DNA from 3 places in the Halomonas sp. N3-2A genome. Region 1 is predicted to be linked to each of the others. Evidence: predicted binding sites of a transcription regulator. Region 1 holds the regulator's gene; each other region holds the start of a gene.

Evidence for each region. Region 1 encodes sigma-54, which starts transcription at its own class of promoters, with help from an activator protein. Its sites were predicted from a motif close to TGGCACNNNNNTTGCTNT; they were not measured.
Region 2: a site for sigma-54 is predicted at 2,319-2,336, ahead of CEK60_RS00855 (HAD-IIB family hydrolase). Genes of this name have one in related genera too.
Region 3: a site for sigma-54 is predicted at 1,458-1,475, ahead of speB (agmatinase). Genes of this name have one in related genera too.

The regions. Positions count from the first base shown of each region.
Region 1 is NZ_CP022286.1:594,098-598,313, forward strand. Features, by position in the region: gene rapZ (RNase adapter RapZ) at 1-388, opposite strand, end outside; gene ptsN (PTS IIA-like nitrogen regulatory protein PtsN) at 464-934, opposite strand; gene hpf (ribosome hibernation-promoting factor, HPF/YfiA family) at 939-1,247, opposite strand; gene CEK60_RS02610 (RNA polymerase factor sigma-54) at 1,346-2,761, opposite strand; gene lptB (LPS export ABC transporter ATP-binding protein) at 2,867-3,592, opposite strand; gene lptA (lipopolysaccharide transport periplasmic protein LptA) at 3,659-4,162, opposite strand; gene lptC (LPS export ABC transporter periplasmic protein LptC) at 4,171-4,216, opposite strand, start outside.
Region 2 is NZ_CP022286.1:182,403-186,618, forward strand. Features, by position in the region: gene CEK60_RS00840 (FlgO family outer membrane protein) at 1-160, opposite strand, end outside; gene CEK60_RS00845 (hypothetical protein) at 165-875, opposite strand; gene CEK60_RS00850 (OmpA family protein) at 1,036-2,049, shown strand; gene CEK60_RS00855 (HAD-IIB family hydrolase) at 2,396-3,355, shown strand; gene CEK60_RS00860 (glycosyl transferase) at 3,352-4,216, shown strand, end outside.
Region 3 is NZ_CP022286.1:4,612,573-4,616,788, forward strand. Features, by position in the region: gene CEK60_RS21290 (sigma-54 interaction domain-containing protein) at 1-1,324, opposite strand, end outside; gene speB (agmatinase) at 1,524-2,474, shown strand; gene CEK60_RS21300 (YjiH family protein) at 2,611-3,993, shown strand; gene CEK60_RS21305 (5-guanidino-2-oxopentanoate decarboxylase) at 4,005-4,216, shown strand, end outside.

The DNA.
Region 1 (4,216 bases):
TGTCGAGCAGGGTTTCTTCTTCTTTATTGATGGCCTCTTCAAGCGTCATGTCACTATCACGCGTAAGAGGGTGGCGACGACGCGTGGCTGAGTATCGCTCAAGAAGAATTCGCGCATCGGTGGTTAGATAGATAACCTGGAAGTGAATGCTTTTCTGGCGCAAAGATTCAAGCATTTTTGGCAGTTGCTTTAATGCAGCAGGTAAATTGCGCGCATCGATACTTACCGCTAGTTGGGGGCGTGCCCCTTGCTCACGAAGCTCATCCACCAGGGAGCTGAGTAGCATGGCGGGCAGGTTATCGATGGCACAATAGCCAAGATCTTCTAACGCTTGTAAGGCGATAGATTTACCGGACCCTGAACGGCCGCTAATGATCACCAATTGCATAGAGTTTCTCTTGGCATGCCAATAAAAATGGAGGTAAACGTTGGACTTAGTAGGCAGTGTCTAGCGGTGGACCCTTTAGCTAACAGGCTGTTCACGAATTTTTGCTGTTATAAGGTCCAATAGCTCACGTTGGCTAGCCGCTCTACGAAGCTGCTGACGTGTGTCAACGCTGTTCATGATAGACGCCACTTGCCCTAATAAGGCTAAGTGCGTGTCGTCCGCCTCTTCGGGTACTAAAAGTACGAAAACAAGGTCGACGGGATCGCCATCAATAGCATCGAAATCTACAGGCTCGGCTAACTTTAAAAAACCAGCGATAGGCGAGCTGCAGTGAGGGCTACGGGCGTGAGGAATGGCAACGCCGTTGCCTATTCCAGTGCTACCCAAACGCTCACGACCAATCAGGCGGCTGAAGACTTCTTGGCTATCTAGGCTTGGCGTGTTTTGCGCAATAAAGGTGCTGAAAAATTCCAGCACCCTTTTTTTGCTGCCCCCGGGGACGTCATACAGCACGCGCTCCGGGGGAAGTATGGTTTCCAACGTCATTGAGTTAACGCACGCCAGCGCCTTGGGCGCGAGCTTGTGCTTTTTCCTTGTGTTTAACGAGTTGACGGTCAATTTTGTCCGCTAGTGCATCAATCGCAGCATACATATCATTGTCTAATGCTTCTGCGTGTAGATCGGCTCCTGCAGCATGCAGGGTGCAGGCAGCTTGCTGACGCTCCTTTTCAACAGATAAGGTTACTTGTACGGTGGTGATGTTGTCATAATGGCGCTCAACGCGTTCCAGCTTCTCATTTACATAGTCACGCAAGGCGTCAGTCAGATCTACGTGATGACCAGTGATATTTACTTGCATTGACGTGCTCCTTATCCATCGGACTGTTCTTCGATTGTAACCCTTTTTGCGCTATTGCAAAGCCCCTAGACAGACTTTGTCTCGTTAGCACTGTTTTATTAGCGTAAACGGCGGCGCTCGCTTGAAGAGGGAATGCCCATCGACTCGCGATATTTGGCCACCGTTCGCCTTGCTACATTAATGCCACCCTCTTCCAATAGCGCCACGAGGCGGCTGTCTGAGAGCGGTTTGCCGGGCGGTTCATCTTGCACCAGTTTTTTGATTCGAGCCCGGATGGCGGTGCTGGAATGACTGTCGCCGCCGTCCTGGCCACTTACTTGGCTGGAAAAGAAGTATTTGAGTTCGAACACACCGCGCGGGGTATGGATATATTTCTGGGTGGTGACCCTGGAAATAGTAGATTCATGCATTTCAACGGCGTCTGCGATGTCGGCTAAAATCAGCGGTTTCATGGCTTCTTCACCGTGTTCCAGAAAGCCTATTTGGCGCGCTATGATTTCTCGGCCCACCCGCAGTAGCGTATCATTTCGACTTGAAAGGCTCTTGATGAGCCAGCGCGCTTCCTGGAGATGCTCTTTTAAAAACTGGTTATCTTGGCTCTTGTCAGCCCGTTTGATGAGGCTTGCGTAGTCAGGTTGAATGCGCAAGCGCGGCAGTGCCTCTGGGTTTAGCTCCAGGTGCCATCCTTCGTGGTCATGGCGGACGACTAAATCTGGCGTTACATAGCTGTCATCTGTGTCGCCAAAGGCACTTCCTGGGCGAGGATCAAGGCTGCGGATCAAGCGAATGACGTCATCAAGCTGCTCATCATCCAGGCTTAACCGCCGCTTTAGCAAACGCACATCATCCTTACCGAGCGCTTCAAGAAATTGACGCACTAGCCGCTTGGCAGGCATCAGCAGCGGTGTATCTTCGGGTAGTGAGGCGAGCTGCAGCATTAAGCACTCCCGCAGGTCGCGCGCAAATACACCGGTGGGCTCAAACTGTTGAAGGCGCAGCAAGGTTGTTTCAACTTCACGCTGGCTAAGGCCTTCATGCCCTTGGGCTTTAAGTCCTTCGCGAATGTCATTGAGAGGCTGGGTTAGGTAGCCGTTGGCATCCAGTGCATCGATGAGGCTTTCAGCAATGGCATGGTCGCGTGGTGAAAAATCTGTCATGGCGAGTTGCCAAAGTAAGTGGCCATGCAAACTTTGACCCGCGGCTTGACGCTCAAAGTCAGGCCCCTCGCTGCTGGTGCCATGGCTGCCTAGGTCTTGATAAGTGTCTGACCAGTCACTGTCAGTAGAGAGTTCATTAGGAATGCTTTCGGACCATTCAGCTTCCTGGGGTTCACTAACGGCCTGTTCGCCGAACTCATCTTCCTGCTCAAGCATTGGATTGGCATCAAGTGCTTGCTGAATTTCTTGACGGAGGTCCAGCGTTGATAGCTGTAACAGGGCGATGGCCTGCTGCAGCTGAGGTGTCATGGTCAGCTGTGTACCGATACGCAATTGAAGAGAAGCTTTCATGACCATCTGAGAACCACTCGTTAATCAGAAAGCTCCACCCTAGTGCGAGTTATGGCTTGGTGCAAGTGCAATAACTATGCCACCACTACTATTTTTTCTGCAGGTGGCTGTTTACAGGCGGAAATCAGCCCCCAAATAAACGTCTCTTACCCGCTGGTTGTTGAGAATTTCCTGAGGGGGGCCACTGGCGATGATATGACCGTCACCTACAATGTAGGCAATATCGCAAATATCTAGTGTTTCCCTGACGTTATGATCAGTGATCAGCACGCCGATATGGCGTTTTTTGAGGGCTCGAATGATCGTTTTAATATCACCCACTGAGATCGGGTCAACGCCGGCAAATGGCTCATCAAGCAGAATAAAGGCCGGCTCTGTCGCGAGGGAGCGTGCGATCTCAACACGTCTACGCTCTCCGCCCGAAAGACTCATGCCGAAGTTGTCACGAATGTGCGTGATGTGGAAATCTTCCAGTAGCGACTCAAGGCGCTGCTCCCGGGCGTTACGATCGAGTTCTTTACGAGTTTCCAAGATTGCCATGATGTTGTCGGCGACAGAAAGTTTGCGAAAAATAGAGGCTTCCTGAGGCAAGTAGCCAATACCTGCCATTGCACGTTCGTGCATGGGGGCATGGGTTAAATCAAGCTCGTCAATGCCAACCTTTCCCGCATCAGACTTTACCAAGCCGACAATCATATAAAACGATGTCGTTTTGCCAGCGCCATTGGGGCCTAGCAGCCCTACCACGCTGCCTTGAGATATCTCTAGGTTAATATCTTTAACGACACGGCGGCGTTTATAGCTTTTGGCTAGGTGGCGAGCATAAAGGGTTTTTATCGGCGCTGATTCTGAGGCTGTGGTTTGAGGTGCAGGCTCTGCGTTATTTGTCGCCACTGGACACTCCTATTGTTCCGGCTGAAGAGTCATGCGGATACGTTGTGGTTCACTACCACTAACATCAGAACGCGCCTGAACCACACCTTGGTCGATAAAATACTCTAAGCGTCCACCTTCAAAGCGATCTGCTTGCTGGGTCAGTTCCGCTTGGTCAATGAGCTCTACCCGACGCTCGGCAACATGATAAATAATGCGCTTTGCCCAGCCTTCCATTGGGCTAGCTTGGTCTTCGAGCTGGTTGCGTATATAGGCTCGTCCACCGGTTGCAACGGCGCGCGATAGCTCGCCAGCATCGTTGCGCTGAATCTCAACGCGATCTCCGCGCAGTTGCATATTGCCCTGCCGAATATCGACGTTGCCTGAATACACAGCAGTGCCTGCGCGTTGATCGAGATCTAAACGGTCAGCCTCTACTTCTACGGGGGCTTGGCTTTGTGCCATGACCGGTAGCGCTGCCGCTGAAATGGGTAGTGCAATGACGAAGAGTGCCGTGCGAATAAGAGCGTTCATCGCGACTCCTACTGAGAACGAGTGGCAGGCGGGTGAACGCCGCGCACGTTATTG
Region 2 (4,216 bases), 410 kb from region 1:
GTTCGGAGAGGTCTGGCTGAGGCTCGGCATTTCGCACGCTATTGTTATTGCCAAGTGCAGTGCAACCAGCCAAAAACAGCATAAGCAACGCAGCGATAAGCAGGCGAGCGCCAACTGCTAAGCCGCGCAGTGGAGACAGAGAGGAAGAGAGTGAAAGCATGTAATTACCAAGTATTGGTGATAGAAACAGTAGGGGTTACAGGCGCTTGAGGAACACGATGTGGTGCATAGTGACGTCGATCACCAGCATTTATGTAATAAATATTAGAAGAGGAGTAGAGAATGCGGTCATTATCAACGATCTGGGTAGTGATGATAACCTCCTCTTTGCCCTCATAAGTCCAACTGCCGCTGGTCGTATCTGCCACCATCGCCGCGGGAATTAATGCAAGTGCAGGTTCGCTCCAGTTTCCTAGTGCCATGCTAGCCACGGTCACGCCACCGGCAAGGGCGGTGTAAGCACCAAACGGTGGGCGTATATAGCCGCGATCACGATGCTCAACAACTTCAACGTCTACTTGGACGGTGGCGCCGCCAGTGCTGGGGTGTGTCATCACGCTTCCCCCACGCGACACCAGTTCGCTTGTTAATAGCGTACGAAAGCCACGTTCAAATTCGCCACCATAGTAGGCGCTAACGGATGTATGCTCTTGCGCTGGAATATGCAGGTCTCTAAAGCGAACCCGTTCACTGCGAAGAATGCCTGCCGCTTCGTGTTGGGCTAGCACTTCCCAGTGCTGAGCCGCTTGCATGCGCTGCTGCTCACTATAAGGGTAGGTAGTCGCAATGGGAGCCTGCGATGTGTTGGCATAAAAGCAGCCGCTTAGCACCAGGCTCGCCAGTCCAATACAGGCAGGGCGCAATAGTTGAACCATGGATGGTGACATTGTCGATAATGAAGCAGTTCTTGATGACATAGGTCGGGTGCGCACCTGATTGTTCCTTCTCGCTACGAAACGGCTTTTGATAGACTAGTTTGCCACGCTTACCCTATATCGGCCACGAGGTTAAAAACTTGAATGAGTGAACCCCCCCATGCTTGAAGACCACCGCGCTGGTCCGCGCCATGATTCACTGCTAACTGCCTATCCAGAAGATGAAAGTAATAGCGGTTGGATGATTAGCTATATTGACATCATGACGCTACTGGTAGCCCTGTTCGTTATTATTATTGCTGCGGCAAATGTGACAAGCCCATCATTGTTTCAGCAAGAAACAGCCGATGAGTACGGCTATGAGTCGTCACCTGCTAGAGAAATACCCTTGCCGGATGCGCTTGCTGAAGTCCGCCAGCAGCGCACGGTACTCGGTGTATCACCTAGTAGTGATACGCTCAGCCCGTTTGCGATTAGCGCTGCGTTGGGTGTGGCAGGGTTGCCTAAAGCTCGCACTGCTGTTGTGGAGGTGCCTCCTTTATTGGCGCGGATTGAAGAGGACTCGATAGATACGCAGCCATCGGCTGTCACTAGTAGTCTTCCGCAGTTGCTGCTGCCTACCGATGAGCGTAAGGCTGTTTCGCCGTTGGCGGATTACATGGTAGTGCTCACCGATCGCCCACCTATTAATGTACAAAAAGTGTCTGATGTGGCGATGAATAGCGCATTAGCACTTGATGAGAGATTGGCTGAGCGTGTGGAGGCCTCGACGTATCTACCTAATTTGGAAGGCGTTGAAGTTTCCCGGGTTGCCGAAGGGATCAGCCTGCGTGTACAAGATCGGTTGCTATTTCCCTCTGCCGATGCTCAGTTGACAGAAGGGGGCTCAACGCTAGTGGGGTCGTTGATGGATACCATTCAGCGCTTCGAGGGGGAAGTATGGGTGGAGGGGCACTCTGATAGCCAATCCATCAATACCCCAGAGTTTTCGTCCAACTGGGCGCTTTCAAGTGCGCGGGCGATTGCGATCGTTGAGGCACTGGAAGCCGCAGGGGTTGCTCCGGAGCGTTTACGAGCGGTTGGACTAGCCGCAACCCAGCCGCTAGAAGATAACGATACTGTTGAAGGGCGAGCGCGCAACCGTCGCGTTGAGGTAGTTATTCACGTGGACTAAGGAATAGATCAAAAAAACCCGCCGGGGAGGCGGGTATGAAAGGGCTTGTCTCACTGCAGCCCACTGGCATCAGGTGAGGGGTGTACAAGGTTGCCAGTGGGTACAATTTGAGTATAGCTATTTGTGGGCTTTTGCCAAGGGCTTGTCGAATTTTTTTCAATTTATTTGCGCGCTATTTTGGTGCGTCAAGATTGCGTTGTTTTGGTGCTTATAAAAAGACAGCTGGTTTTTATGAGCCAATCTTCTGATTATTAACAATAAAATTGTATTGGCATACAAACTGCTTGGTTGCTTATCTAAAAGTGGGCGTGTGTAACGACTTTTAAGATTGCAAAAAGGTGGTGCTATGACCGAACAAAGGCATACTGCGTTGCCCAGTGATGCTCAGTCACCTAGCGACTTAGACCCAGCGCTTCAACCGCGTTTGGTAGTCACCGACTTAGATGGTTCATTACTAGATCACCACAGTTATGATTTCTCACCTGCCAAGCCCTGGCTTGCCCGCCTTAAACAGCTAGGGGTTCCGGTCATTCCGGTTACCAGTAAAACTCGCGCTGAACTCATCCCTCTCCGGGAAGCCCTTGGGCTAACGGCGACCCCCTTTATTGCCGAGAATGGCGCCGTTATTGGTTTGCCGCCTGGTTGGTGTCATGCGCGTTTAGATCGCCCTGGTAATGGCCGGGATGGCGTCGTTATTAAACACACCGGCGTTGATAGTGGCTTCATTAAAGCGCGACTAAACGTTTGGCGTAAGCGCTTGGGTGTTCGGTTTACCCGCATGGGCGACTTAAGTCTTCAGCAGGTAATGGCGTTAACTGGGCTTGATGAAATCCGTGCGAAAGCTGCGCGGCAGCGGGAGGGGAGTGAGCCGCTTATTTGGGAGGATAATGCAACTGCACTTGAAACGTTCCGCATTGCGCTTGAAGGCGATGGCCTTGAACTCACTCAAGGGGGACGCTTTTGGCATGTGATTGGGCGCTTATCTGACAAAGGTGGTGCTGTAGAGTGGCTAATCAAGCGATTTACTGCATTACGAGGCAGCCAACCACTGTCATTGGGCTTGGGCGATGGCCCAAACGATATCACGATGCTGGACACTGTCGATCAAGCGGTGGTGATTCGAGGTTGCCACGCACTTAACGTTGAGCCGCACAACCGTGCGCTATATCGAACAAACGCGACTGGGCCAACTGGCTGGGCTGAGGGGGTAGCCCACTGGTGGGGGCGAGATAACGGGCGTCTAAAAATGACGCCAGTGAATGACACCGCTGCATCAGATTACAAGTCACGGGAGGCTAGCGTATGAGTGATTTCCATCAAAATGGTGTGATAACCGATTTTCACAACTTAACGCGTCGGCCAGTTGCGGCACTTGAACAGGAGCTTTGCCAGTTTGCCAAACGCCGCCCAATGGGGCTGATCTTACCCTCGCTTTTTTCTGAACTGGAAGGGCCTGCGCTGTCGGCGATTGTTGATGAGCTGGTGAAAGTGCCTTATCTCAATGAAATTGTCATTGGTTTGGACAGGGCAGACCGGGATCAGTTTTTATATGCACGGGAGTTCTTTTCGCGCTTGCCCCAGCACACTCGAATCTTATGGAATGACGGTCCGCGCTTACGCGCCATCGACCAAGAATTAGAACATCATGGTTTGGGGGCATTAGAGCCAGGTAAAGGAAGAAACGTATGGTATTGCGCTGGCTATGTGCTTAGTTCAGGTCGCTCGACCACTGTTGGTCTTCACGATTGCGATATTCTTACCTACGACCGTGGCCTTCTAGCGCGCCTTATGTATCCCGTCGCGAATCCTCGTTTTAATTACAGTTTTTGTAAAGGTTATTACCCGCGTATTGCCGAAGGAAAGCTCAATGGGCGTGTTTCTCGGTTGATGGTGACGCCGCTGCTACGTGCCTTGAAAACTGTCTGTGGCCCGTTACCCTATTTGGATTATTTAGACAGCTTCCGTTACCCGTTATCCGGTGAATTTGCCATGCGCAGCGATGTGCTTGAGGGCATCCGAATTCCCGCTGACTGGGGATTGGAAATCGGCGTGCTGTCGGAGTTGCAGCGTAACTACTCCCATCGTCAGCTGTGTCAGGTCGATATTGCCGACGCCTATGACCATAAGCATCAGCCCGTTAGTGAAGCGGATGCGACCAGTGGCTTGA
Region 3 (4,216 bases), 710 kb from region 1:
TGGGAAGCGTTTTGCTCAACGTTTCCAAGGTTTCGCGCTCTAGTCTGGCGAGGTACTGCTTTAGGGTTTCTTCGGGGGCTAAGGCGGCTATTGGCGAAGAGATTGACGTTTGCGGCAGATTAGCAGGGGGCTGCTGCGTAGGAAGGCTAGGTGCTTCAATTTGATCCGTCGGGCTGGATAGCCAAGCTCTTTCCAACCAGTTTTCAAGCTCTCGGACGTTACCTGGCCAGTCGCTTCCCATTAACGTTGACCATACTGGGTTGCCCAGGATTTTTTGCCGCCCATAGCGTTGGTTAAGGCGTTTCAAACAGGCTTCCACGAGATCAGGAATATCTTCTCGGCGGTCGCGTAAAGGGGGAAGCGTGACCGGTATGACGTTGAGACGGTAGTAAAGATCCAGGCGAAATAGGCCCGCTTCTACTTGTTTTGCTAGATTCTGATTTGTGGCGACAACTAAGCGAAAGTCCACTTTGCGCGGTCGTGTATCGCCTAACCGGGTAAGGCTTCCGTCCTGGATAACTTTTAGCAGTTTGGTTTGCATTAATAAGGGAAGCTCACCGATTTCATCGAGAAACAGCGTGCCACCTTCCGCTTGCTCTAGTAAGCCTGCTTTTCCTTGGCGAGCCGCGCCGCTGAACGCGCCGGGCTGATAGCCAAACATCTCAGACTCAAATAAGTTTTCGGGAATGGCCGCACAGTTAACCTCAATAAAGGGATGGTTATGGCGTTGGCTCCAACGGTGCAACTGTTTGGCAAACGCGGTTTTCCCCACGCCCGACTCTCCCAGCATCAAAACATTAGCGTCCGAGGGGGCGACCCGTTTGAGGAGCAAGGCGACTTCACGCATAACGTGGCTTCTCGCCTGCAAGTTATCCAGCGCGTCGTCCAGCGCTTGCTCCTCGGCACCGTGGGCTGCTTGGCTACGTTTTAAGTGCTCACTAAAGCGCTTCTGGAGTAGCGCATATTCGTCTTGTAGGAGCTGTAAGTCGGTTAAGTCTCTGGAGCGGCTGATAACACGCTCTAACTTCCCATTCACAAAGACAGGGTAGGCTTGAGCTATCACACGGCGCCCGGTGCCGGTTACCTGCATCAGTTGGGCCGGCTGGTGGGTGCGCATCACTTCTAAGGTGATGGATGGCTTCAAAATGCCTGCTTGCTGCAGCTGGTAAACGCTACTACCTAGCAACTCTTCCCGGGGCGCGCCATAAACAGCCTCAGCGCCGGGGCTAATATCAAGCACTCGACCCTCTCCGCTGACGATGAAGAAGTGATCGTTGGCGGTTTCTACAATGGTTTTTAGCACGCACTTATCGATTTCACTCACAGCGATTGTCTCTTGAGTAACCTGTAATTCATTTTTGCATTAATGATGCATAGATGACTTAAGTGTACGTGATTTTGATTCATTACTGCATCAATAATGGCTGAAAGCCCTATTATTAGGGCGTTTAGAGACTTGGCATGTTCTGTGCAATGTAGTTGTTATTCCGAGCTACAACATGAACAACGCCAAGGAGATCTGTATGTCTGATTTTAACCAGCCGCTTGGGGGCAATAGTATGCCGCGCTTTGGTGGGCCAGCCACTATGATGCGTTTACCCACTCAGGAAAGTGCTGCTGGCTTAGATGCTGCTTTTATCGGTATTCCAATGGATATTGGTACGTCTAACCGGCCTGGTACGCGTCTTGGCCCACGTCAGATTCGTGATGAATCTCGCATGCTGCGACCCTATAACATGGCGACCCGCGCCGCTCCGTTTGAAAGTTTACAAGTGGCTGATATAGGCGACGTGCCCATCAACACGTTTCACCTGCCCAAAAGCGTCGACATCATCACAGACTTTTATGATGACGTGCTTAAACACAACTGCATTCCGCTAACGTTGGGTGGCGAACACACCCTGACACTGCCCATTTTACGTGCCATTGCCAAAAAGCATGGGCCAGTGGGGCTGATCCATATTGATGCCCATGCCGATGTGAACGAGCACATGTTCGGTGAGCCAATTGCCCATGGCACGCCGTTTCGCCGTGCTCAGGAAGAAGGCCTGTTAGCCCACGGCAAAGTGGTGCAAATTGGCCTTCGTGGTACCGGTTACGCAGCCGAAGATTTTGATTGGTGCCGAAGCCAGGGTTTCCGCGTTGTTCCCGCTGAAGAGTGCTGGCATCGCTCGCTGGCCCCCTTGATGGAAGAAGTGCGCGAGCAGATGGGCGATGTGCCTGTCTATATCAGCTTCGATATCGATGGCCTGGACCCATCCGTTGCACCAGGAACGGGGACGGTAGAGATGGGCGGGCTGACCTCAGCCCAGGGGCTGGAAATTGTCCGCGGTGCGGCAGGCTTGAACATCGTCGGCTGTGATCTAGTGGAAGTGTCGCCTCCTTATGATCCCAGCGGTAATACCGCATTGATGGGCGCCACACTGCTGTACGAAATGCTCTGCGTGCTGCCGGGCGTGAAACACAGTGATTAAGCTGTCCTGAAATAGCTCATAAATAAAAAGCGCTTATCTGACAAAGCGCTAATGGTCAGAGAAATGGCAGGCTACTTATTGCCTGCCAGGACGCCACCAGCCCACCTCCAATAATCACTTCCAATAGGTGAACCGTATGTCTTTCTCTCAAGTAAAATTGGATGACGCCGAGCCGTCGGCTCCAATCCATCGTGCTCATTTGCTGAAGTTTTTGATTCCCTCCTTAATTGGCGTCCTCTTGTTTTTGGTGCCTTTTCAAGTGGGAGGAACGATTAATATTGGCATGGGCCTAATGGCCGATGGGTTGCAGTCGCTGCTTGGCTCTGCACTACCTGCCATTGCCATGCTAGTCCTATGTCTGTCCGTAGTGATAACGCTTTACGTTAAAGTGGCAAAGCCTAACTGGGCGCAACGTGGTCACTTTCAAGAGATGTTTGACGTAGACACTATTTGGGTAGTGATGCGCATCTTAGGTGGCATCTTTGTCGTCATGACCTTTTTTCAAGTCGGCCCAGAATTTGTGACGGCACCGTTTACTGGCGGCGTAATGCTCAATGATTTGGCGCCGGTGCTACTGACGTTCTTCTTCTTTGCGGCGATTCTGCTCCCGTTTTTGGTCGAATTTGGCTTTATGGAATTTATCGGCACCATGGTGCGTAAGCCGTTTCGGGTGATTTTTAATCTTCCTGGACGCAGCGCTATCGATGCAACGGCTTCTTGGATGGGGTCAGGCACCGTGGGTGTATTGATCACCGCCCAACAGTATGAACAGGGTTATTACAATGCTCGCGAGGCATCGGTCATTGCGACTAACTTTTCAGTGGCTTCCATCGCGTTTAGTCTACTGGTTACTAACTTTGTTGATATCAATCATCTCTTCGTACAGTTCTACTTTACGGTAGTCGTGTCAGGGCTGATTGCTGCCATCATCGTGGCGCGGATTCCCCCTCTATCGCTAAAATCTAACGACTACTACGAGCCTGTTGGCTGCCAGTTAAGCGAGAAGCGCACCGAAAATGTAGGGCTGTTTCGTTACAGCTTGCTCCAGGCAACTCGCCGGGCAGCGGATGCGCCAGGGCCAAAAGAGTTGGTGCGTTTAGCTCTACTCAACGTGATTGATATCTTTTTGACACTGCTGCCTTTGGTATTTGCCATCGGCACCGTCGCGCTGATTTTAGCCGAGTTTACGCCGCTGTTTACCTGGCTCTCTTATCCCATGGTGCCGGTGCTTGAGTTGCTGCGTATCCCCGAAGCACAAGCGGCTGCTCCAGCGACGTTGGTCGGGTTTGCCGATATGTTCTTGCCGGCGGTGCTGGCGACGAACATTGAAAGCGAGCTGACTCGTTTTGTGATCGCTTGCTTGTCCATGACACAGCTGGTGTATATGTCGGAAATTGGCGCGCTGCTACTTAAATCAAAAATCCCTATTAAGCTCTGGGAGCTAGCCGCCGTTTTCTTACTTCGCACGGCCATTACGCTGCCCATCATCGCCTTTATGGCCCATACATTTTTCTTCTGAGAGGGCCTGTCATGAACGCTGACGCAATGCGCAATCACTCAACCATGACCTGTGCCGAGCTATTGATCCACCTGCTGCGCGAAACCTATGGCGTTCGAACTCTGTTCGGTATTCCGGGCGTGCATACGGTGGAGCTGTACCGAGGGCTTGAAGGTAGCGATGTGCGCCACGTAACCCCGCGCCATGAGCAGGGCGCAGGGTTTATGGCCGACGGCTATGCCCG